2 regions of the Thalassotalea crassostreae genome follow, and region 2 is predicted to be linked to the other one. Evidence: predicted binding sites of a transcription regulator. Region 2 holds the regulator's gene; the other holds the start of a gene.
The links. Region 2 encodes NrdR, which represses ribonucleotide reductase genes. Its sites were predicted from a motif close to AAACACNANATNTNGTGTTT; they were not measured.
Positions count from the first base shown of each region.

Region 1: the regulator NrdR is predicted to act here: its motif matches at 2,062-2,081, upstream of nrdA (class 1a ribonucleoside-diphosphate reductase subunit alpha).

Region 1 is NZ_CP017689.1:1,610,608-1,615,667, reverse strand. Features, by position in the region: gene LT090_RS06930 (TIGR02922 family protein) at 81-287, shown strand; gene ubiG (bifunctional 2-polyprenyl-6-hydroxyphenol methylase/3-demethylubiquinol 3-O-methyltransferase UbiG) at 441-1,166, shown strand; gene LT090_RS06920 (HAD family hydrolase) at 1,169-1,837, shown strand; gene nrdA (class 1a ribonucleoside-diphosphate reductase subunit alpha) at 2,207-4,477, shown strand; gene LT090_RS06910 (hypothetical protein) at 4,700-5,060, opposite strand, start outside.
Region 2 is NZ_CP017689.1:2,972,138-2,977,197, forward strand. Features, by position in the region: gene ribBA (bifunctional 3,4-dihydroxy-2-butanone-4-phosphate synthase/GTP cyclohydrolase II) at 1-619, opposite strand, end outside; gene LT090_RS12740 (riboflavin synthase) at 710-1,369, opposite strand; gene ribD (bifunctional diaminohydroxyphosphoribosylaminopyrimidine deaminase/5-amino-6-(5-phosphoribosylamino)uracil reductase RibD) at 1,415-2,524, opposite strand; gene nrdR (transcriptional regulator NrdR) at 2,634-3,086, opposite strand; gene glyA (serine hydroxymethyltransferase) at 3,186-4,442, opposite strand; gene fdx (ISC system 2Fe-2S type ferredoxin) at 4,652-4,990, opposite strand; gene hscA (Fe-S protein assembly chaperone HscA) at 4,993-5,060, opposite strand, start outside.

The sequences.
Region 1 (5,060 bases), 1.4 Mb from region 2:
TAAGTTTGTTTACATTACCCTCAGACTTCGTTATAAATAATCAAAATAAGCTCTCTTTTAAACTAATAATAAGAATAATCATGGCCGAAACTAAAGATCGCAAAGTTACCATCCTTTATTACGATATAACCTCACTTGAGTTAAATCATGAAGTTGCTTTATTCCCGCAAAAAGATGGTGGCCGAGTAATCATTTCCGATGAATTTAAAAAGAACAAATCAATTATTGCCGTTTGTGATGGTGAAATTACTATCCTAAATAAAATCGGTGACCGAGTTGATGATTAATTGTTAGCCAATCTCAATTGACTAACCTTTAACCAAATCTTCTTCTTGGTATAAAAATTTTATAAAAAGCACGATTTAAACGTGCTTTTTTTTGTTTTCAATGTCTGCTTTGTAATAGAATCAATTCAGAACATCATTATGTGAATAAAACTCATGTCAGAAACTAAACAACCGTTAAACGTTAATCCCGAAGAAATTGCAAAGTTTGAAAAAGTTGCAAGCCAATGGTGGGATTTACATGGCGACTTTAAGCCTCTTCATCAAATAAACCCATTACGTCGAAATTTCATTACCTCTCATGTTGGTGATCTTTTTGATCTAAATATTATTGATGTTGGCTGTGGGGGCGGTATTTTAGCCGAGAGTTTAGCTAGGTTAGGCGCCAAAGTAACTGGTATCGATATGGGTGAGGAACCTTTGAATGTAGCCAAACTGCATGCCCTAGAGGCAGGTGTTGAACTCGATTATGAGAAAATCCCTGTAGAACATAAAGCTGAACAATGCCCACAACAATATGATGTTGTAACGTGTATGGAAATGCTTGAGCACGTACCTGATCCATCTTCTATTGTTAACGCTTGTGCGCAAATGGTAAAACCTGGTGGATACGTATTTTTCTCAACATTAAATAAAACGACTAAATCGTATTTATTTGCCATTCTTGCCGCTGAAAAGATATTGAAACTTGTTCCAGATGGTACTCATGATTGGGATAAATTTATTCGTCCTAGCCAATTAATCGGCTGGGCTGAAGAATGTGGATTAAAATGTTTTGATACAACCGGTATACATTACAACCCTATTACCGAAAACCACAAGCTTGCACCGGGGTTAGACGTGAACTATATCTTAGCGTTTAAAATGCCAGAGCAAGACTAACAATGACTATGAAGCTAACCAATTTTAATGCTGTTTTATTTGATCTCGATGGCACCTTGCTAGACACCGCTGACGACTTAGGGGCAACGCTAAATCATCTATTACAGCATTATGGATTTGAAACGGTACAATCGCAAGAATACCGTATGGTTGCTTCCGATGGTGTCTACCCTTTATTAGACTTGGGGTTCAAAGAAGAATTGGTTAATTTCGATCGAGAATTATTACGTCAACAGTTTCTTCAATACTACGAAAAAAACATCGCCACACACACCACATATTTTGATGGTGTTGAGCAATTATTAATAGAATTAAATCAGCAGCAGATGCCTTGGGGTGTTGTCACCAATAAACCAGGTTTTCTGACCGACCCTTTGTTGTCTCAATTTGAACTTTTTCAGCATTCAAAAACAAACATCAGTGGTGATACGACGGCGAAAAGCAAACCCCATCCAATGCCGATGTTTTTAGCCAGTCGCGAAATAAATGTAGCACCAGAGCAAATACTATATATAGGGGATGCGAAAAGAGACATTGAAGCAGGTCACGCTGCTAGTATGACCACAGGTATTGCCAAATGGGGTTATATAAAAGACTATGACGAACTCCCTTCATGGGCGGCTCACCATACCCTAGAACACCCACTGGATATACTGTCGCTCACGAAATAATCAACTCGCACAAAGATCGTACAGGCGTTTTAAGTTGTTGTATTTATTAGGTATTTCAAATGCACCAAAACAGTGATTTTTGCACTACGAAAATAACCCAAAATTTTATTAAATTATTTTTTTTTCGATAAATAAATCTTGATCTTTTGTTAATAGACAGAAAACAAAGGATACTAAGTTAGTTGCTACTAACCTAATTACGGTAAGTAAAAATACCGATGGCCAAACACTATATATAGGGGTTGCAATAAGTCCTAAACCTCATTATCTTGTGTATATCAACAACAAAAATTATAAACGATGAACAGGAAACTGGCACCTATGAATGCCCCTGAAGCTAAGCTAAATATAAATAAAGATAATCAACCAATGAATAACAACCTTTCTGTCACCAAACGCAACGGTGAAAAAGAACCTATTGATCTCGACAAAATCCACCAGGTAATCGACTGGGCTGCTGAAGGCCTAGACTCTGTATCTGTTTCACAGGTCGAAATTAAATCACATATACAGTTTTATGACGGCATCAAAACCGAAGATATTCATGAAACGATTATTAAAGCCGCAGCGGATCTAATTTCAGAAGAAACACCTGATTATCAGTATTTAGCTGCGCGTTTAGCGATCTTCCATTTACGTAAAAAAGCTTATGGCCAATATGAGCCACCTGCACTTTACGAACATGTTCAAGCGTTAGTGGGCTCAGGTAAATACGATAAGCATTTAACTGAAGACTACACTGCTGAAGAATTTGCACAAATGGATTCGTTTATTGACCACGAGCGAGATAAAACATTCAGTTACGCTGCGGTTAAGCAGTTAGAAGGTAAGTACTTAGTACAAAACCGTGTAACTGGTGAAATATATGAAAGTGCACAGTTTTTATATATGTTGGTTGCGGCATGTTTATTTGCAAAATACCCTCAAGAAACTCGTTTACAATATGTAAAAGGTTTCTATGACGCTATTTCGACGTTTAAAATTTCATTACCAACGCCGATCATGGCCGGTGTACGTACACCTACTCGTCAGTTCTCTTCTTGTGTATTAATTGAAGCAGGCGACAGTTTAGATTCAATTAACGCGACTACGAGCTCAATTGTAAAATACGTTTCACAACGTGCTGGTATTGGTATCAATGCTGGTCGCATCCGTGCATTAGGTAGCACGATTCGTAACGGCGAAGCATTCCATACAGGTTGTATTCCATTCTATAAACACTTCCAAACAGCAGTAAAAAGTTGTTCACAAGGTGGTGTTCGTGGTGGCGCAGCGACTTTATTCTACCCATTATGGCATTTAGAAGTCGAAAGCTTACTGGTACTTAAAAATAACCGAGGTGTTGAAGAAAACCGTGTTCGTCACTTAGATTACGGTGTGCAGTTTAACAAAACTATGTACCAACGTTTGATCAAAGGTGGATACATCACGTTATTCTCTCCTTCTGACGTACCTGGTTTATATGACGCATTCTTCCAAGACCAAGACAAGTTTGAAGAGCTTTATGTTAAGTACGAAAACGACGAGTCGATTCGTAAGAAACGTATTAAAGCAATTGAATTATTCACTTTATTTGCACAAGAGCGTGCAAGTACTGGTCGTATTTATTTACAAAACGTTGATCACTGTAATAATCACAGTCCGTTCGACCAGAAAGTTGCACCGGTTCGTCAATCAAACCTTTGTTTAGAGATTGCCCTACCGACTAAGCCTATGGAAGATGTTAACGATCCAAATGGCGAAATTGCCCTTTGTACATTATCTGCATTTAACTTAGGTAAAATTGACAGTTTAGATGAACTTGAAGGACTTGCTGATTTAGCGATTCGTGCCCTAGATAGCTTATTAGATTATCAAGACTACCCAGTTCCAGCAGCATTTAATGCCACTATGGGTCGTCGTACTTTAGGTGTTGGTGTAATCAACTACGCATATTACTTAGCTAAGAATGGTGTGTTCTACTCAAACGGTAGTGCAAACAACCTTACACATAGAACATTTGAAGCGATTCAATATTACTTATTAAAAGCCTCAAATCAGTTAGCAAAAGAGCAAGGCGCTTGTCCACTGTTCAATGAAACTAAGCTAGCACAGGGTATTCTTCCTGTTGATACATACAAAAAAGATGTAGATAAGATTTGTACCGAAGACTTACACTTAGATTGGGAAGGTTTACGAGCGAGTATTAAAGAGCACGGTGTACGTAACTCTACGGTATCTGCACTTATGCCATCTGAGACCAGCTCACAGATTTCTAATGCGACAAATGGTATTGAGCCGCCTCGTGGTTTGATTTCTATTAAAGCATCGAAAGATGGTGTACTTAAGCAAGTTGTACCAGAGTATGAAAAGCTTAAGCATAACTATGAACTACTTTGGAATATCCCTGACAACACAGGTTATTTAGAGTTAGTCGCAATTATGCAAAAATTCGTTGACCAAACAATTTCTGCAAATACTAACTACGATCCAATGAAATTTGAAAACGGTAAAGTACCAGTAAAACAAATTTTAAAAGATATTCTATTAGCTTATAAACTCGGTGTTAAGACCATGTATTATCACAACACTCGTGATGGTGCAGATGATAGCCAAGGTGATATGGATGACGGCTGTGAAGGCGGTGCATGTAAGATCTAAATAGGTCTTATAAGTATTAATTTAGACATTAGAAAAGAAGGCTGCGGCCTTCTTTTTTACTTTAAGGGACTAATGCCATCCATAGCATCACGGCACTCGTAATTCCATTTACAGCGTTTGTCGAAAATACAGGGACTACTCTTGTTCATCCATGAACTCGTAGCATTAATACATCCTTGTATGTCATGTAACACTTTTCTACGCTTTAAGGGAAAACTATAATTAAAACAGTAAATTTAACGACAAACCGTCACTGCTGTAATCTCTGCCGCCATTAGCAATATATACAACTTCTCGATGATACGCGCTTACCGCAAAATGTTTGGTGAACCTTAAATCAATTCCCAACTCAGCTGTTGCACCAAGATGCATACGGACATCTTCATCAAAACATTCCGCACAGCCTGCCTCTAAAGCAAAATAAGTCAAAAATGCATCAGTAAATAAACTCAAACCAATATAAGGGGTTAAAAACGATTCATTGTTAAAATCATATTGGCCGCCAAGCTCCAACGACACCGCATAATCAGAGTAGCCATCATCGTTGTGAATAGACTCGAATTGACCACTTTCATTGGGAAAA
Region 2 (5,060 bases):
TAATTGTGGTTTCGGTCTCGTTTCGATATTCGATTAAATCAGCAATGGTCCCCATTTTCACACCATGCTTTTCTGCAATCACTTCTAAATCTGGACGTCTTGCCATGGTGCCGTCTTCGTTAAGGATCTCAACAATAACAGCTGCTGGTTCACAACCTGCCATACGAGCCAAATCAACACCGGCTTCAGTATGTCCAGCACGGTTTAGGACACCACCATCTTTAGCAATTAATGGGAAGATATGACCTGGTTGCACGATAGAGCGCTTATCGGCATTGGCGTCACAGGCAGCTAATACTGTTGTTGCGCGATCTGCAGCTGAAATACCAGTTGTGACACCACGAGCAGCTTCGATTGAAACAGTAAAGTTTGTGGTAAATTGCGCGTCGTTTTTATCAACCATTAATGGTAAATCTAACTTCTCACACTTTTCACGAGACATTGGCATACAAATCAAACCACGACCATGAGTGGCCATAAAGTTGATTGCTTCTGGCGTAACTTTTTCTGCTGCCATGATGAAATCGCCTTCGTTCTCACGATCTTCATCATCCATCAAGATAACCATTTTACCGGCTTTAATGTCTGCAATGATTTCTTGTGGGGTGTGTAAATTCATATCTTATAAACCTTTATACGTATGCACATTGGCACGTTTTGCATTAAATTAAACGGAATTAAATTGAGTTAAACTGAATTAAATTAATGCTTACTTAATATAACCGCTTTTTAATAGCAGCTCTTCTGTAACACCAGCAGCAGGAGCTTGATCTTGCTGCTTACAAAATAATAATCTTTCAATGTAGCGGGCGATTAAATCTACTTCTAGATTAACCAGCTGTCCCACTTTATAACTACTAATGATAGTTTGTTCTGTCGTATGTGGCACAATCGTTAAACGAAAACGGTTATTTTCAACACTATTTACCGTTAAACTAACACCATCAATAGTAATAGAGCCTTTCTCAGCAACGTATTGTTTGATTTGCTCTGGCAGCTCTAACCAATAATCTATCGAGTTGCCGTTATGTTTAATCGCTTCAATTTTACCAATCGCATCAACGTGACCACTAACCATGTGGCCACCAAAGCGTGTCGTTGGTAACATCGCTTTTTCCAGATTAACCATTTGCCCAGGTTTATAGTTAGCAAAGCCAGTACGAGTTAATGTTTCATTTGAGACGTCGGCGCTATAGCTATTGCAGTCAAATGCAACGACAGTCAAGCAGATGCCATTGGTTGCAATTGAGTCGCCAAGATTTACATCTGACATATCAAGGGTTGAACTATCGACAACGACACGCGCACCAGCTGCGTTTAAATTAATTGCGTTGATTTTGCCAACGGCTTCTACAATTCCGGTAAACATTAATTCCTTTCCGCAAATTACGTTGAGTAATATTAACTATAGTTTTTAGCTACAAATGTCAGCGATAATTCTTAAATCATCACCGACCATACGAACATCTTTAAACGACAATTGTACAGCATCTTTTAGCAAAGTGAGCGTTGGTATATCAAATAATCCAAAACTATTTTCAGCCATTAACTTCGGCGCTTGGTAGAGTATCAATTCATCAACCAATCCGGCACCAATAAACGCACCAGAAAGTCGAGCACCAGACTCTAACCACAACTCATTAAAACCAATTTCGCCTAACTTTGACATAAGTTCGGTTAGGTTCGCTTTACCGTTAATCTCGCTAACATTAAGTTCACTTACAAAGTGAGGCCACTCGGCGGTTTTTTCAAGTGACGTGCGTACTAATATTATTGATGATTGTTGTTTGAATAGCGCTAATGTTAATAATAAAACTGGGGTTAACCTATTTTGACTATCAATAATCACTCGTGTCGGTTGTCGCAGATTTGTCTGTTCAATAGAATCTTTAGCAAACCCTAGTTCTTGATAACGCACATTAAGCGTTGCGTCATCCACTAAAACCGTATCTGCACCACTTATAATGGCACAACTTTTTGCGCGAAACCTTTGCACATCTTGTCTTGCTTTACTTCCTGTTATCCATTTACTTTCACCACTTTGCATGGCAGTTTTGCCATCAAGGCTTGCCGCCATTTTACAACGAAGTAATGGCTTGCCTTGACTCATACGTTTGATAAATCCGGGATTCAAGGTGCGACACGCAGACTCTAATACGCCTGATTCTGTGCTAATGCCAGCATTCTGTAGCATAGTAACGCCACGGCCAGAAACTAAAGGGTTAGGATCGACCATGCCAATAACCACATGCTTAATGCCTGCATCAATCAAACCTTGAGCACATGGCGGTGTTCGACCAAAGTGGCTACACGGTTCGAGCGTTACATAGGCAGTAGCACCATTGATGTCATGACCTAATTCTTTAGCATTAGCGATAGCGTTAACTTCGGCATGGCCTTCACCAGCCTTTCTATGCCACCCTTCACCTATCACTTGATTATTTTTAACCAGCACACAACCAACATTCGGGTTTGGTGACGTCGTATATTGGCCACGCTTTGCCAGTTCAACGGCACGCTGCATATAAGATTCGTTGGTTAATTTTTTGCTAGCTATTTGCTCAGTGTTCACAGATAAAACTCTCACTATCCATCGTTATGCCATGAATGTATAAAATAAACAAAATGTATTGTTAGTCATCACCAAGTCGGGCAATTTCTTCGCCAAACTCTTTGATATCTTCAAATGAACGATAGACTGATGCAAAGCGCACATAAGCCACTTTATCTAAAACTTTGAGTTCATCCATAATTAGGTTACCTAAAATCTCACTTGAGATCTCACGCTCGCCAGTTGCTCTCAATTTTGATTTCAAATGATTGATTGCCAGTTCAATACTTTCGATGCTCACTGGGCGTTTTTCTAATGCTCGTAATAAACCATTTCGCATTTTTTCTTCGTTAAATGGTTCACGAGAGCCATCACGTTTAATTAAACGAGGCATAACTAATTCAGCTGACTCAAACGTTGTATAACGTTCACGACAATCAAGGCATTCGCGACGACGACGAACCTGATGCCCGTCTGATACCAAACGAGAATCTATTACTTTGGTATCTACCGCTGCACAAAATGGACAATGCATAAAATTCCTGTTGTATCTACTTGTTGTATATGACCAAAATTTATTAAAAAAAATGGCCGCTAATAGCGACCATTCTAATCTAATTTAGCTTAGTTTGCATTAAGCATAAACAGGGAATCGAGAACACAATTCTTTCACGTTTTCACGTACCGAATTGATTGTATCTTCGTTGTTGATATCATCTAAAATATCACAAATCCAACCTGTTAATTCTTTTGTTTCAGCAGTACCAAAACCACGACGAGTAATCGCTGGCGTACCTAAACGAAGACCAGATGTTACAAACGGAGAACGTGGATCGTTTGGAACTGAGTTTTTGTTTACTGTGATGTAAGCACGACCTAATGCTGCATCAGCATCTTTACCAGTAATATCTTTATCAATTAAATCTAATAATAATAAGTGGTTTTCTGTGCCGTTAGATACAACTTTGTAGCCACGCTCTTGTAGTACAGCAACCATTGCTTTGGCGTTATCTAATACGTTTTGCTGGTAAACTTTAAACTCAGGTTGTAAAGCTTCTTTAAATGCAACCGCTTTAGCAGCGATGATGTGCATTAAAGGACCACCTTGACCACCAGGAAAAACTGCAGAATTTAATTTCTTCTCAATTGCTTCATCATTACAACCAGAAATAATTAAACCACCACGAGGGCCCGCTAAAGTTTTATGAGTCGTTGTTGTTACAACGTGTGCGTGTGGTACAGGGTTAGGGTAAAGACCCGCAGCAATAAGACCGGCAACGTGTGCCATATCAACCATAAAGTAAGCGTCTACTTTATCAGCGATTTCACGCATTCTTGCCCAATCTACAACACCAGAGAATGCTGAGAAACCACCAATGATCATTTCAGGCTTGTGCTCTAATGCTAGACGCTCAAGTTCTTCATAGTCGATATCACCTGTTTCAGGATGAAGACCATATTGAAATGCTTCGTATGACTTACCAGAAAAGTTTACATGAGAACCGTGAGTTAAATGTCCACCGTGCGCTAGGCTCATACCTAGTACTTTTCCGCCTGGCTTAACAAGTGCTTGGAAAACCGCTGCGTTTGCTTGTGAACCTGCGTGAGGTTGAACGTTTGCATAAGTTGCACCGAATAACTCTTTTGCACGATCGATTGCCAATTGCTCTGCAATATCAACGAACTCACAACCACCGTAATAACGCTTACCAGGGTAACCTTCTGCGTATTTGTTAGTTAATTGCGAACCTTGAGCTTCAAGTACACGAGCGCTACAGTAGTTTTCTGAAGCAATAAGTTCAATGTGGTGTTCTTGACGTTCAGCTTCATTAGTCATTGCTTGATGTAATTCTGCATCGAAATCAGCAATATTCATATCACGAGTTAGCATGGGATTTCCTCTGGTTTAATTATTTATCAACGCTTAAGTGATCATTTAAGCATTAAAAGTGTAATTTATTTAGGCGGGTATTTTGCCCGATCGTAAAGCGCTTGTATATGACTTTCTACTGAGGTCTAATGACTATCATATTCCGATAATAAATAAGGAGCCTAAAGGCCCCTTAAAAACGTTACGATTTACTTTTAGTACAGTAACAATTAGTGGTTTTCAGACACCATATTTACCGTATACTTTGGAATTTCAACGACCAGATCTTCATCAGCAATAATCGCCTGACAACCTAAACGAGATTCAGGTTCTAAACCCCAGGCTTTATCTAGCATATCATCTTCAAGTTCATCACTTTCTTCAAGCGAATCAAAACCTTCACGCACGATCATATGGCAAGTAGTACAAGCACATACTTTTTCACAAGCATGTTCTACACCAATATTGTTCTTTAAAGCGACGTCTAAAACTGTTTCACCAGTATCCGCTTCTACTACTAACCCGTCAGGGCACAACTCTTCATTAGGAAGAAAAATAATTTGTGGCATGATTAAACCTCGTCAACCGAGTGACCTGCTAATGCGGTGCGGATTGAAGAATCCATACGACGCTCAGCAA